Regions from separate parts of the Paenibacillus sp. strain BS8-2 genome, predicted to be linked through region 2. Evidence: a T-box and tRNA genes for the amino acid it is inferred to sense, from the RefSeq annotation. Region 2 holds a T-box; the other holds one or more tRNA genes.
The links. A T-box is a leader RNA that pairs with one kind of tRNA and senses whether it is charged. The one in region 2 lies ahead of ACX1C1_RS25035 (valine--tRNA ligase), so its partner is inferred to be a tRNA-Val.
Positions count from the first base shown of each region.

Region 1 (7,269 bases), 620 kb from region 2:
TCGGGTCGTTGCCATCCGCGACGGACTAACAAGCACGGAATTTATTAAGCGCAATCCTAACATTGGTCTTGAAGGTAACGAAATATCGCAGCCGGCCGGCAAAGGGCTGACGGGCGTTCACGAGGCGTATGTCGTCGTTGACCGCGTAGGAAGACTGCAGGTTCCAAAGGAGTATTTGACGGCTCTAGGCATTAAAGACAAAGCGACGATGGAGTTCGATGGTGAACGGATTATAATTTCTTCGCCAAAATTATTGGGGGGTAATGGCAATGATGAGAATGCTTAGTGGATCAAAAGTTACGAAATTGACCATGTTGGGGATGTCGCTTACGCTTACTGCAGGCATGTTGTCGGCTTGTACAGGTGGCAATGATCCATCCGAAGCGGAGAATAGCGTGCTTCGAATTGGGGTGTTGTACGGTGGATCAGATAACGAACCATATTTCCGCCAGCAATATACGGATATGTTCGAATTCAATAACCCTAACGTCGAGTTCGAGATCGTAGGCGCGGTCAATTATGACGATCAACGATTCACGCAAAGCTCGGAACCAGGTAAGCCGGCAGATCAGCCTGACCCTTATGAAGAAATGAAGAAATTGATGGAAGGGCAGAATCCAGTTGATGTTGTCGTCATTGATTACAGTCTGCTCAGAAGGTTCACGCAAGACAACCTGCTTAACCCTTTGGACCCTCTTATTGCGCAAGATAAGTTTGATTTGACGGATTATGTGCCGACTGTCATAGAAGGCATTAAAGCCGCAGGGGACAACAGCATCTATGCGCTGACACCAACCTTTACGTCCTCTGCACTGTATTACAACAAAAAGATATTCGCTGATATGAATATCGAACCTCCAACTGACAAGATGAGCTGGTCAGATGTATTCGCCAAAGCGCGTCAACTTGCAAATGGCGAAGGTGTCGACCGTACTTTTGGATTCTCTTTCAATCGCTGGAACTCTGATGGCTTTAATGATGTCCAGAACTACAGCACGGCGTTGCAGCTAAGAACCTGGGATGACACTGGCGAGAAGATGCTTGTGAACAGCGATCAGTGGGCAGAGGTATTTGACACAATCTCGGGTCTGTATAAGGAAAAAATCGTACCGGATCAAGAGTTTATTACCAAAATGTACGAGAAAATCAATGAAAACGGCGGCATAGATCCGTTCTATGGCGATTTGTTCGCACAAGGCAAAGTGGCCATGATGATCGGCGAATCGTATTATGTCAACGAGTTGAAGAAGTTTAGCGATAATGCGGCTAGCATTAAAGATTATGAGATGATCGACTGGGACGTTGTAACGGTACCTACTCATCCAACAAATGTGGATGCTGGCGGCAACATTAGTCTAAGCCAGTTGATGGCCATTAACAACAAGGCGCAAAACGCAGAAGACGCTTGGGAATTCATTAAGTTTTCCAACAGCAAAGAATGGGCGAAGCTGAAATCCAGAAGCAATTACGAGCTAGTCGCACGCAAGGAGTACCTGAAGCCGGTTGGCGGAATGAGCTATAACATCGATGCCTTCACATTACTTAAACCATTGCCGCCATCTTCGGTGAACGAAGAAAAAATCTATCGTGAAAAACCAGGTGTCTGGGAAGCGCGTCAAATCGGCTATGAGATGTTCCAGAAGGTACTCGACGGCACGATGGAAACAAAAGCAGCGTTAGCTGAATGGGAAACACGTGGCAATGCGATACTGGCAGGTCAATCCGAGATGGGCGGAGACGGCGGTGGGATTGCCATCCCTAGACCGATGGGTGAGGTTTCGGTTGAAGAAGTAGTTACGGATACCGCTGAAGCCATTATTAATTAATTTCAAGTAGATCTCCTATTTCCTTTTATTCAAAAAACCGTCCCACACGCGCTGTTTTCTACTTGGCGCGCGTGAGACGGTTTTTGTTTATTCTTGGCCAAGCTGAAACGACTGATATGCGGTCCATCCGCCTTGCTCGGTTTGATATAGCAGATGGATACGGTCGATAAAGGTACTGAGCTTGATCTCTTTCATTCTTAAATTCCCATATAGGTCGTGCAGCTCATCGGGCGCCATATTTCTGCCTATCGTAATATGCGGCGTGTAGACGTAATTGTGCAGCGGCTGCTGCAAGATGCCCGTACAGACCGTCTCGTGAAGTGTAATGACAGGTGTGGGGTCCTCGAGGGCCAAATAGAGCGTTGGCGTAACCGGGAAAAAAGTGGATACCCGGTTAAATGTCGCCTTAAAGGGAGTAAGAGAAGCAGCAGCTTCGGCAAGTTGATCGACAGCAAGCTTCAGCTTGTCATCATCCCACTCTTCGGCTTCCCGAATGGTCATATGGGCAGGAATATGGCAATAATGAGGATCATGGCGTATGCGCCAGCTGTTGGCTTCGTCCTGTATAGCTTTATCTGGGAAGACACAAATCCCGTACAACAAGATCATCAGCTCCTTCTCGGATTAAGTTCGTTACTATAAGTATACCCAAATAGCCATTCTGCTAAGAACCAAAGTTATGTATGCTTGTTCGCAATGGTTTATTGGCAATTGGGGTAATCTAAGGTCATAATAGGGTCAATAAGCGGGAGGACATTTTCGATGAAAATCAAATGGGTGTATTGGCTGCGTTTATATGAGACGAAATTTCAAGCTGGCTGTCTGGTGCGTCGAATGGAAAATGACTGGTGGATCTATGGCTACGAATGCCCTAAGGAGGTCGAAGTCTTTCGATCACGGAAAGGGCGCTATGGCGTACGTTTTTTGCCTTAATCATTTTCAATTCATTTTTTAGTAAATAATGCTTGACTGGTAAGGTTCACCTGTAGTATATTAATTGATGTCGCCATTAAAGATGTTGAAGTTTCAATTGGTTAAACGTCGCGGGGTGGAGCAGCTCGGTAGCTCGTCGGGCTCATAACCCGAAGGCCGCAGGTTCAAATCCTGCCCCCGCAACCAACTCGACTATTACGTTATAATAACGTCTTTCGAGGGCCCTTAGCTCAGTTGGTTAGAGCGGTCGGCTCATAACCGATTGGTCGGGGGTTCGAGTCCCTCAGGGCCCACCATTATAAACCTCTCACATCCATTACCATGCCGGGGTGGCGGAACTGGCAGACGCACAGGACTTAAAATCCTGCGGTGGGTGACCACCGTACGGGTTCGATTCCCGTCCTCGGCACTTCTTTAAAACTTTAAAGCAATTACATAGTATGGAACAAAACCTCCTTTGTAGATCTGATCTAATCAGATTGTTGAAGGGGGTTTTTGTTTGTGATGATTTCCACTATTTAGACGTGGCTGAGCTACAACAATTTGTCTTGATGCTTCGTCTAATTGAATAAGAGTAACAGTAACGAATAGAATTGCTCATATGGAAAATGTTTCAAATGGAATTAAAGTGGGGAATTCATTTATAAGGGCGCCTTGCATGTAAATCGGTATGGGGGTGAATCGAATTGTTGGATGAAAGGGCAATCAAGATACTAAGTATTTTTTACACGTTATACCGGTATGATCCAGCACGCGTTGATCTAGATCGGTTGGCGCGTTTATTCGGTGGATCAAAGTCCATTATCGTACAGGCTCTTCGTACATTAGCCGAAGCACAATATATTGCATGGGATGAGAGAACGAACATCATTAGAGTAGTATGAGCCTACAACTCTAATCGCATAATAAAAATCCTTCTACGTTCGTATTGTACATCTGTACACACGATCGAGAAGGATTTTATTTTGATCAATCAATTTGCTTTGTATCTCAATCGGGCATTATGTGCAAGGTGTTGATTATTTGCTACTGCTAACACTGCCATCTGATGAACCAGATGATCCTGAGCCTGCAGAACCTGGCAAAGAAGAGCCTATTGCCTCAGCAAGCACTGGTTTCAGCTTCGCATCCACATAGGTGGACACTTTAGCTTCTTTAATGACTTGAGGATACATTTTGTCAGGGTCTGGCAGCAGAACTTCCAGGTTTAGAATAGCTTGATCACCTTCGAATGTAATAGAAGTAATCTTGAGACCATAACCAGGGTTAGGCAGTTGGGCGGTTACGGTCACTTTGTTGATATCTGCATTTACAGTTTCTACATTAAGCTTAAGATCATATGCTGGAAGCTCTGGTTCCGGCTCGATGGGCGCCACTTCCTTTACGTATTGGATACCGTCATGCAGCCATGCTGCCGCAACGCCGCGAGTGATCGCTTGTTTAGGGTAGAACATTTGATCCTTGTCAACGGACGCCACTTCAATGATGAGAAGCTTCTGAATGCTGTTCATATACATCGTATCCACATCAGACTCATCTTCAACAATTTTGTAGATTTCGATGAAGGCATACTCGCCTTTCGTCATCATGGCTTTGAATAGATGATGCGCAAATTGTTCTTTTGTTATTAGATCTGTTGCTTTCACATCTTTAGGGATATCTAATCCATAATGTGCGGCAATGACGAACGCTTTCGAGTACCACGCATCGTCCTCAAGGTTAGGGTGGTTGTCGCTAGCTAACGGCATTCGGATGAAAGTGATATCATCGATATTTAGATTCAAACCTTTTACAATCATGGATACAGCGGAAGCGTAATTCAACGATTCGCCTGGCTTATAGGAGCCGTCACCGAAGCCGCTAAGTATACCTTGTTCCTTCAGGGCATTAATTTTGTTGGCGTTGGGATCTTTGGATACATCGGAGAAAGCAAAGACGGTTTGTCCTAGCGAAAACACGAGAATCGCAATGATCGCAATCATAAACAGGGGTTTCTTCTTCATCAGGTCACCTCGATTTGAATTCATATTGCAGCTGCAACCTTACTGACGGTAAGTTTAACCAAAATGTTGCAAGGGGAGCTTCGAAAATAACTATTGACTAGCATTGCCACATTTGATATATTATATCTTGTCACTTCAATTCGATCTGTTAGCTCAGCTGGGAGAGCACTATCTTGACAGGGTAGGGGTCAGTGGTTCGAGCCCACTACAGATCATACCGAAAAGTCCTGAGAAATCAGGGCTTTTTTCTTTTTCTATAACCGGAATGGTCTGATAGCAATCGCAAATGAAATACTTGTAATACGAATTTGATACGAATGTCTATCAATTAATAGTGAGTGTCCCTTTCGCAACGGTAGCAGGCAATTAGGTCACGAATATGCTAGCTAACAGTCACCTTCAAATGAAGGTGGCTTTTTTTGGCTTGAAGCATGTCGCAGCATTTTGTGGGGTGGACTCTCATGATTATCTGAGGCAGCCATGCATAATCGCCCAAGACGAGTTTAGTATCGTATTGACCTATAAAAGAAAAGACAGCCATAGTGCGGAATGGGGGCTGGCTCTTTACAATACAAATAATGGGGGTGTTCAAGTGAAAGAACAGGGATTGTTGGCGTCGGCCAAGCAGTTAGCCGACCAGCTGATCGAATGGAGAAGGGACTTTCATCGGAATCCTGAATTAGGTTATGAGGAGATGCGAACCTCCGGCATCGTTGCGGAGCATCTTCGCGACTTAGGACTCGACGTTCGCACGGGAGTTGGCGGCACTGGAGTCGTCGGGCTTATACGCGGCGAGCTTCCGGGACCTACGTTCCTTCTTCGGGCGGATATGGATGCGCTGCCGATTCCGGATGCGAAGCAAGTGGAATACCGTTCCAGGGTGGAGGGCAAATCGCATCTATGCGGACATGACGCCCACACGTCCATGCTGATGGGAGCGGCTAAGCTGCTGGTGGATAGAGGGTTGAAGAGGGGCAACATCAAGTTTATGTTTCAACCGGCCGAGGAAGGCGGAGCCGGCGCGAACGCCATGATACGGGACGGCTTGCTCGAAGAGCCCAAAGTCGACGCCGCTGCGGCGCTTCACGTCTCACCGATGTTCAAGGTCGGCCGCGTCGCGGCGGCAAAGGGACCAGCCTGGGCGGCTACCCAATCGCTCCGAATCAAGATCATTGGCCGTGGAGGACATGCGGCAAGTCCGCACCAGACGGTCGATGCCATCGCGATCGCCGCGCAAGTGATAACGGCGCTGCAGCATGTTGCAAGCCGTCAAGTCGATCCGCTGGATTCGGTTGTCGTTACGATCGGGAAGATGAACGGAGGGCATGCGGTTAATGCGATCGCTTCGGAAGCGGAGCTGCTGGGAACGGTAAGGACATTGAATCCCGAGCTGCGCGAACAGATGAGGGGAAGGATCGAGACGATCGTCAAAGGCGTCACTGAAGCATTCGGCGCCGGATATGAGCTGGAGCTGAGGGATGGCTATCCCATCGTCGTGAACGATGGCGAGATGTACGAGTTGTTCGCGAGAACGAGCGAAGACACGCTTGGTACAGGCCACTATGAGACGATCAAGCCGACGATGGGCGGGGAAGATTTTTCGTTCGTCGCGCGTCAGGTGCCGGCCGTCATGTTTCGACTCGGAACCCGCAGCGGAGATGAAACCGCTTACCCATTGCATCACCCTTCGTTCGATCTGGATGAAAGCGCGATGCCGCTCGGAGCGGCCATGCTGGCCTCGATCGCGATCCGCTACCTGGAAGAGGGGGACGATTCCGCTTGCTGAACATGTATAACACAAGGAAGCAGTTCCTGGAGAAGGAATGCGAGCTAGCCGTTCTACCTGTCGGCGCGATCGAGCAACACGGCAGCCACTTACCGGTGGGAACGGACGCGATTATCGCCCAAGAAATCGCTGCCCGATTGGCTAGGCGGCTACATGGCTACTTGCTTCCTTGTCTAAGCATTTCGTCCTCCATCGAACATCGGGAGAGCAAGGGAACCGTCTATTTGCGGTCGGATACGCTTGCGCTGGTCATTTGGGATATCGCGGAGTCCCTTCGGTACTCGGGCTTCCGCCGTTTGATTGTTTTTACCGGGCATGGAGGCAATTGGATCCTGAAGCCGACTATTCGCCAGATGAACCGGGATTACGAAGAACGCGGCTTGGAGATGGACGTGATTCTCATTCCTTCTAATATCGCGGGTGCGCGCCAAGGCGACATCCTGAACCATGTGCAGCACGACCTTCATGCCGGCGAGAAAGAAACGTCCATCATGCTTCATCTTTGTCCGGAACATGTTGCGGACATCGTACCCGAGACGGCTCATACATCGGTTCCTCAGGATTATATGGATTATTTCGACGTCATCGACATTACCAAAGACGGCTATTGGGGCTTTCCGCAGGAAGCGACTGCCGACAAGGGGAAGCGGCTGCTAGACCTTATGGAGGACAGTTCGATTGCCTATTTGGAAGCGCTCGAGCAGGAGCGCTGCAGAATCGA
Region 1 covers NZ_CM137010.1:5,168,580-5,175,848, reverse strand. The annotation lists gene ACX1C1_RS22655 (ABC transporter ATP-binding protein) at 1-286, shown strand, start outside; gene ACX1C1_RS22650 (ABC transporter substrate-binding protein) at 270-1,826, shown strand; gene ACX1C1_RS22645 (2'-5' RNA ligase family protein) at 1,914-2,429, opposite strand; gene ACX1C1_RS22640 (hypothetical protein) at 2,589-2,759, shown strand; tRNA gene ACX1C1_RS22635 (tRNA-Met) at 2,869-2,945, shown strand; tRNA gene ACX1C1_RS22630 (tRNA-Ile) at 2,979-3,055, shown strand; tRNA gene ACX1C1_RS22625 (tRNA-Leu) at 3,083-3,168, shown strand; gene ACX1C1_RS22620 (S-layer homology domain-containing protein) at 3,779-4,762, opposite strand; tRNA gene ACX1C1_RS22615 (tRNA-Val) at 4,905-4,977, shown strand; gene ACX1C1_RS22610 (M20 metallopeptidase family protein) at 5,355-6,548, shown strand; gene ACX1C1_RS22605 (creatininase family protein) at 6,551-7,269, shown strand, end outside.
Region 1: it has a tRNA-Val gene. The T-box ahead of ACX1C1_RS25035 (valine--tRNA ligase) is inferred to sense a tRNA for this amino acid. The anticodon was not compared.

Region 2 (7,269 bases):
CGCGAACATCCTGTGGCTTCTCCTCGAAGTGCTCACCTATCAAATAGAAAGACGATTTGCGTTCAGCAGCCGTCCGGCGAAGCACTTCGATCACTTCAGGCTGGGTAGCCGCACTGACAATGGGAACACCCGGCTTAATAATGCCAGCTTTCTCTGCAGCAACCGCTTCAAGAGAATCACCCAGACGATCCATATGATCATGGCCTATATTCGTAATAATAGATAGAACTGGATAAACAATGTTGGTCACATCCATCCTGCCACCAAGCCCAGTCTCCCATACAACATAATCGGGGAATGTTACTTTGGCAAAGTAGAGGATCGCCAGTGCCGTAGAAACCTCAAACATCGTGGGCGAACCCAGTTCCGTCTCCGCTATTGCATCCACATGTGGGCGAAGGTCATTGGCGAGCCTTAGCAGTGTTTCCTCTTCGATGTCGACACCGTTATATTGAAATCTGTTCGTAAATTTCGTAATGTACGGCGAAGTAAACGTACCAACGTCATACCCGCCTTCTATGAGCGTGCTGGTCAAATATGCACAGGTGGATCCCTTTCCATTTGTGCCTGCTACATGGATGAACTTAAGTCGTCGATGCGGATTGCCTACTCTCTCCATCAACGCTTCAATTCGCTCTAGACCCGGACGAATGCCAAAAGGAATAAGCCCAGTAATCCATTCTACCGCTTCACGGTAGGAGGACAGCGAAGCAGCCGCTGTCCCGTTGTTTCCTTCAACCGTCATGCCTAACCCTTCTTCCTTGCCGCGGTCGCGGCGATTAACCGCGCAGTTCCGAGATCCGCGCAAGCACCTTGTCGCGTTTCTCCGCGTAGTCGTTCATCTTCGCTTTTTCTTCTTCAATTACTTTCGCCGGCGCTTTCGCTACGAAACCTTCGTTGCCAAGCTTCTTCTCGACGCGTTCAACTTCGCCGATCAACGTCTTCAGCTCTTTCTCGAGACGAGCGATTTCCTGCGCGATATCAAGCAAACCTGCAAGCGGTAGATATAGCTCGGCGCCCGTCACGATCGCGGTCATCGCTTTGTCCGGAGCGGCAAGATCCCGTCCGATCTCAAGAAGCGACGTTCCGCAGAACCGTTTGATAAACTCTTCGTTGCGAGTAAAAATCGTTTCTTCGGCTTCGCCGGCAGGCTTGATCAACAGCTCTACCTTCTTGCTCATCGGCACGTTCACTTCTGCACGGATATTACGAATGGAGCGGATCATCTCCATTAACAGCTCCATCTCTTTGACCGCTTCCGGAGCTTCAAGCGACGTCTCGTACATCGGCCATTCCGCCAGCGTAATTGTCTCGCCAACATGAGGCAGATGCTGCCAAATTTCTTCGCTGATAAACGGCATGAACGGATGAATCAAACGTTGTGTACGATCCAGCACATAAGCAAGGACGGATTGCGTCGCGCGTCGCGCAGCCTCGTCTGCCCCATTCAGGCTCAGCTTGGAGAATTCGATATACCAGTCACATAGGTCATCCCAGATGAAGTTGTAGAGAACGCGGCCAGTCTCGCCAAACTCATAGCTGTCGATTAATCGAGTAACATCTCGAGCCGTCTCGTTTAATCGATGCAGAATCCAGCGGTCTGCTGTTCCCAATTGCACATCGATATTGATGTCCGCAGCAGTGAATCCTTCTAGATTCATAAGCGCGAATCGTGATGCGTTCCATATTTTGTTGGCAAAGTTGCGGGCTTGCTCTACCTTCTCGTAGCGGAAGCGGAGATCCTGCCCAGGCGTGCTGCCCGTCGAAATCATAAAACGCATGGCATCGGCGCCATACTGCTCAATCACTTCCAGCGGGTCTACCCCGTTACCAAGCGACTTGGACATCTTTTGTCCATCCTTGTCGCGTACGAGACCGTGCATCAGTACGTCCTTGAACGGCATCTCGTCCGTGAATTCCAAGGCGGTGAAGATCATGCGCGCCACCCAGAAATAAATAATATCATAACCCGTTACGAGAACATCCGTCGGGTAATAACGTTTCAAGTCATTGGTTTGGTCCGGCCAACCAAGCGTTGAGAACGGCCATAAAGCGGAGCTGAACCATGTGTCAAGCACATCGTTATCCTGACGAAGATGGTCGCCTTGCATATCCTCGCGAGAAACGTTGATCTCGCCTGTCGCATCATCGTACCAAGCCGGGATCCGGTGACCCCACCAGAGCTGACGGGAAATACACCAGTCGCGTACATTCTCGATCCAGTTCAGATATGTTTTCTCGAAGCGCTCCGGTACGAATTGTACGCCTTTGCCGGACTTCTGGGCAGCAATTGCAGCTTCCGCGAGCGGTTTCATCGCCACGAACCATTGCGTCGACAGATACGGCTCGACTACCGCGCCGCTGCGTTCACTATGACCAACCTGATGCACATGATCCTCAATCAGGACACATACGCCTTGCTCTTGCAGATCCTTTACAAGCTGCTTGCGACAATCGAATCGGTCCAGGCCTTGGTATGGACCCGCTTCCGCATTCATGACGCCGGATTCATCCATTACCGTAATTTGTTGCAGGCTGTGGCGCTCACCTACCTCGAAGTCGTTAGGATCATGCGCCGGAGTAATCTTAACCGCGCCAGAACCAAAGTCCTTCTCAACGTACTCGTCCGCAATAATCGGAATTTCTCTGCCGATTACCGGCAACACAATCATCGATCCAATCAGATGAGCATATCGCTCGTCTTCAGGATGTACCGCAACCGCTGAATCGCCGAGCATCGTTTCCGGTCTTGTCGTTGCAACGGTGATATGACCCGATCCATCCTTAAGCGGATAGCGCAAATGATACAAATGACCGTTAAGCTCTTTATATTCAACCTCGATATCCGACAACGCCGTACGAGCGGCCGGATCCCAGTTAATGATTTTTTTGCCGCGGTAGATCAATCCTTTTTCATAAAGACGCACGAACACTTCGCGAACAGCCTTGGACAAACCTTCGTCAAGCGTGAATCGTTCTCTGGAGTAGTCTAATGACAAACCCATCTTCGCCCATTGCGAGCGAATCGTGTCCGCGTACTGGTCCTTCCACTCCCATACCTTCTCGAGGAACGCTTCCCGGCCCAGATCATGACGCGTAATGCCTTGCTCGCGCAGCTTCTGTTCCACCTTTGTTTGTGTCGCGATTCCAGCATGGTCCGTCCCCGGAAGCCACAATGCATCGTAGCCTTGCATCCGTTTCGTGCGAATCAGTATATCTTGCAGCGTGAAGTCGAGCGCATGACCGATATGCAGCATCCCCGTTACGTTAGGAGGAGGAATGACAATCGTATATGGATCTGCTTCGGGTCTCTTTCCCGCTTGAAAATAATTGCCTTCCACCCAGTACGAGTACCATTTCTGCTCCGCCGATTTGGGGTCGTACGTCGTAGGCATTGCTGATTTGTTCTCCATGTCAGACATTGTTTCATCTCCCATTCATTCTTCTGCGCGTATCAATCTCCATCGTGAGTTGACCCTCACCATTCCAAAAAAAAATCAAAAAAACCTCTCGCCCGTAAAGGACGAAAGGTTATCTTCCGTGGTACCACCTTTGTTCCGTATGTCTAGACATACGGCACTTGGAGCAGATAACGGCTGCGACCGACCCCACCTGGGCAAGAAAACACGACAATTCCTCATCGGCTCCGCTTTAAGCTGGGTGACTCCGGGGCGACTCGTATGCAGTCCGATCCTGCAGAACCTCTCAGCGTAACGATTCTGCTCTCTGAAGGTATACTGCGTACTACTCCCCTTCAATGTCTTTCGTATAAAGATATCCATCACTTCTATACATACATATGCTCTATCATACATTTGTTAACGAACAGAGTCAACATTAGGCGCCATATTGGGACAATAGATCCAAGCTAAGACATGGCAAGCCTATATTCAAGCGCTCGCAATCGGCCAACAACAAAAGAAGCTGCCTCGTTCAGGTCGCAATTCGACCACCAGAGACAACTTCTATCGGTTTAACGAATATAGCATTTTAGAAGAAAGTCCTGAGGACGTCCTTCACGGATGCCTTGTATTCAGCGAGACGCTTCATCCGCACCATTCATACTGTCTATGAATGGTCGGCTATCCGCTTTTTCCGTATCGTTAAGGGATGTATAATAACTGCCCTTCTTCAACAGCCGACTCATGCAGCCTATTAAAATTCAAGATTTCCCTTGGATTCAGGCTGTATCGAACGGCAATTTGCTCCAGCGTCTCTTCCTTCTGAACAATGCACATTCTTATCTTACGGAACTCGTTATGCTCAGGCTGGTTACTGAGGAATAACTTCTTCCACTCGATCTCCTCTTCGATGGCGGTCGCCCTCGAGCTGTTCTGAGCCTCTTGCTGCTCCTGATTCACTTGTTCAGCAGCTTCTCTCAGCGCCTGCTCGCGCCGGCTGGATTGCAAGATCGCACGGTAACCGACTTCAGGCTGCCCATTGTCGCTGCCGGTTGCTGATTTACCCGAAAACGCAATCTGGACCTCCTCCGGCTTCCGGGATATCTGCTCCTGCTGCTCTTGCTCGATCGCAACGTTGAGAACTTCTTCTTCCTGCTGCTCGATTCGGATCTCTTCGCCAGCAGTTGCGTAGTTCTCCTCGGTTGACTGAAGCGCAGCCTCCTCTTCGGGGCGTACAATACCTTGCTCCCCTGGCGCCGAGTATTGGATTTCGGATGACCACGGCTGGGAGCCGGATGCCGGCACCTCCGCATTAGACTGAGCCTGCTTCTGACCCGATTCGGCTAGGGCGCTCCACTGCAGCCAGCTATCGCTTCCGGACTGCTGCGATGCGATTGTAATCTCGCGAGCATCTCCCCCGCTTTCGATTGCCGAGGCCTCCGCTATGTAGCTCTGCTCGTCCTGCTCTGCTTGAAACTGTGGCGGAGACAGATCACGTCCTGTGTAATCCTGCTGCGGCTGTTGCGGCTGTGGCGGCGACCAGAATTGAGGAACGGCCCCATATCCACCCTGCACAATGTTGCCGAACGCATCCGTCGCATACGGCTGAGCTTGCTGCCCAAAGTTCTCTGGCAATTCCTCATTCTCCGCTTCCCGTTCATGCGTTGCTGTGAACGGCTCCTCTTGCCATGACTGGATTTGTTCCTCTACGGAATCGACAGTGATGCCTCTCAGCGACAACACGCCTGTAACATTGAGCGTGCGTGCGGAGATCAGATCCACATCGAAGTTATCGATCTCGATGGAGATGTCATCCAGCCTCGTAACACGGTTCATTGGCAACGAAATTTCCACAGGAATCCAATGCTCGAGCGTAAGAGGTCCCACGATCGCATTCTGACTCCGGTAGACCCCGCTAAGCAGCAACTGCCCCTTTAGGACAGCGTGATCTCCCTGATCGATCACCTGAATGCGGGGAACTAACTCAATCTCCTCCAACTCGTCTATCGCCGCGACATCATCAGGCAGATGAACGCGTTCATACACGTCAAATCGCAATCCGTTATTTTGATTCGACACGCCAAAGTCCTCCCTTCTCATCCTTAATGCTTGGTCTAATGGCACATACACTACTTATCTATATGGTCCAACAAGCGGGAGCATGACTGTCATTTTCAAAGACGGACTACCTATTATAAAGTTTCGTCAGCCATATCGGCCAAGCGGAACGTACCTCTATCCTCAAGCCAGTCAGCGGGTGCGGGAAGATCAGCAGCTCACCATGCAGTGCTTGATGCCCTAGCTCGTCCGTCCGTCTGCCGCCATATTGGATATCTCCTAGCAATGGATGCCCAATATGGCTCATATGAACACGAATCTGATGCGTTCTGCCTGTCTCCAGCTCTACTCTCGCAATGGAATATGGATCCGAAGCAAAGATTCGCTCATAATGCGATATCGCTGTATCACCGCCTGGCGTAACACGACGTCGCGACTTATGATGGCGGTCCTTGCCGATTGGGGCATCGATTGTCCCGCTGCCGCCTTGCAGCCTGCCATGAACAGCGGCAATATAGATGCGGTCAATCTCCTTCTCTCTCATTGCTTCGTCTAGGCGTTGCTGTGCCAGATCGTTTTTGGAGTACAACACAGGACCAGACGTATCATCATCCAGCCGATGAATATGCCTGACGAGCACAGGGTCATTCTGATCCGACATATATTGATTCGCTGCCGCATCGAGCGTACCGCGCTGTCCGGGATAAGACTCGTGCACAGGCATACCTGCCGGCTTGTCGAGCACAAGGCAGAAGTCATCCTCATACAGAATAGGCGGTACAATTATTCCATTCCCTTCTGCCTCTCCGCTTCTTGATCCGCCGAGATGCTTCATCGAGCTGTCGACAGGAAAAGCCAGCAAAGCAATTCGCCCGTCCTCCTTCATCCGTATGCCGCCTACCGAAAACAGCCGATTAATCCATTTGTCCGGAAAAACAGAACAAGCCAGCAGCCACTTGCGCACCTCGTGCGCGTGGCTGCCGGCTTTAGGCTGGCTGCTGTCGGAGGAGAACGGGGCTAGCGCTTCGGGATACAGCACCAGCCACTCGCCATCGCGTTCATAACGATCATCCATCTTCTGCGCCGAACCTCCTCTATGCCATTATAAACGTGCAAATGCAGCGTCATGCGCAGCGATGGTCGCTTCGATGTCCTCGTCCGAATGCACCGTAGACACGAACATCCCTTCGAACTGAGAAGGCGCTATGCTGACACCAAGATCCAGCATGGCCGAAAAATAGGCTCTGAATCGTCCCAAATCCGATGTTTTGGCCGAATCGTAGTTGATAACCGTCTGCTCGGTAAAGAATGGACATACCATGGAGCCTACTCGGTTAATGGTCGAGGCGATGCCATGTTTCGCAGCATTGGCTTCGAAACCGCGTTGCAGCTTAACAGCTTGCCGTTCAAGCAACTCGTATTTCTCATGCGTCATGAGCTTAAGCGTCGTATAACCAGCTGTCATCGCCAACGGATTACCTGACAATGTACCAGCTTGATAGATCGGACCACTCGGCGCGATCATCTCCATGATTTCTCGTTTGCCGCCATACGCGCCTACCGGCAAGCCGCCGCCGATTACTTTGCCGAAGCATGTGAGATCCGGCGTAACGCCGAATAGCCCTTGGGCACAGGAATAACCGACGCGGAAGCCGGTCATCACTTCGTCGAAGATCAGCAGGCTGCCATATTCGGAGGTGACAGACCGAAGTCCATCCAGGAATCCTGGAAGCGGCGGAACGACGCCCATATTGCCTGCGATCGGTTCTACGATAACACAAGCGATTTCTTCGCCAAACTTCTCAAACGC
Region 2 covers NZ_CM137010.1:5,787,872-5,795,140, forward strand. The annotation lists gene ACX1C1_RS25030 (bifunctional folylpolyglutamate synthase/dihydrofolate synthase) at 1-745, opposite strand, end outside; gene ACX1C1_RS25035 (valine--tRNA ligase) at 780-3,422, opposite strand; T-box leader at 3,517-3,767, opposite strand; gene ACX1C1_RS25040 (LysM peptidoglycan-binding domain-containing protein) at 4,104-5,480, opposite strand; gene ACX1C1_RS25045 (RluA family pseudouridine synthase) at 5,587-6,534, opposite strand; gene hemL (glutamate-1-semialdehyde 2,1-aminomutase) at 6,562-7,269, opposite strand, start outside.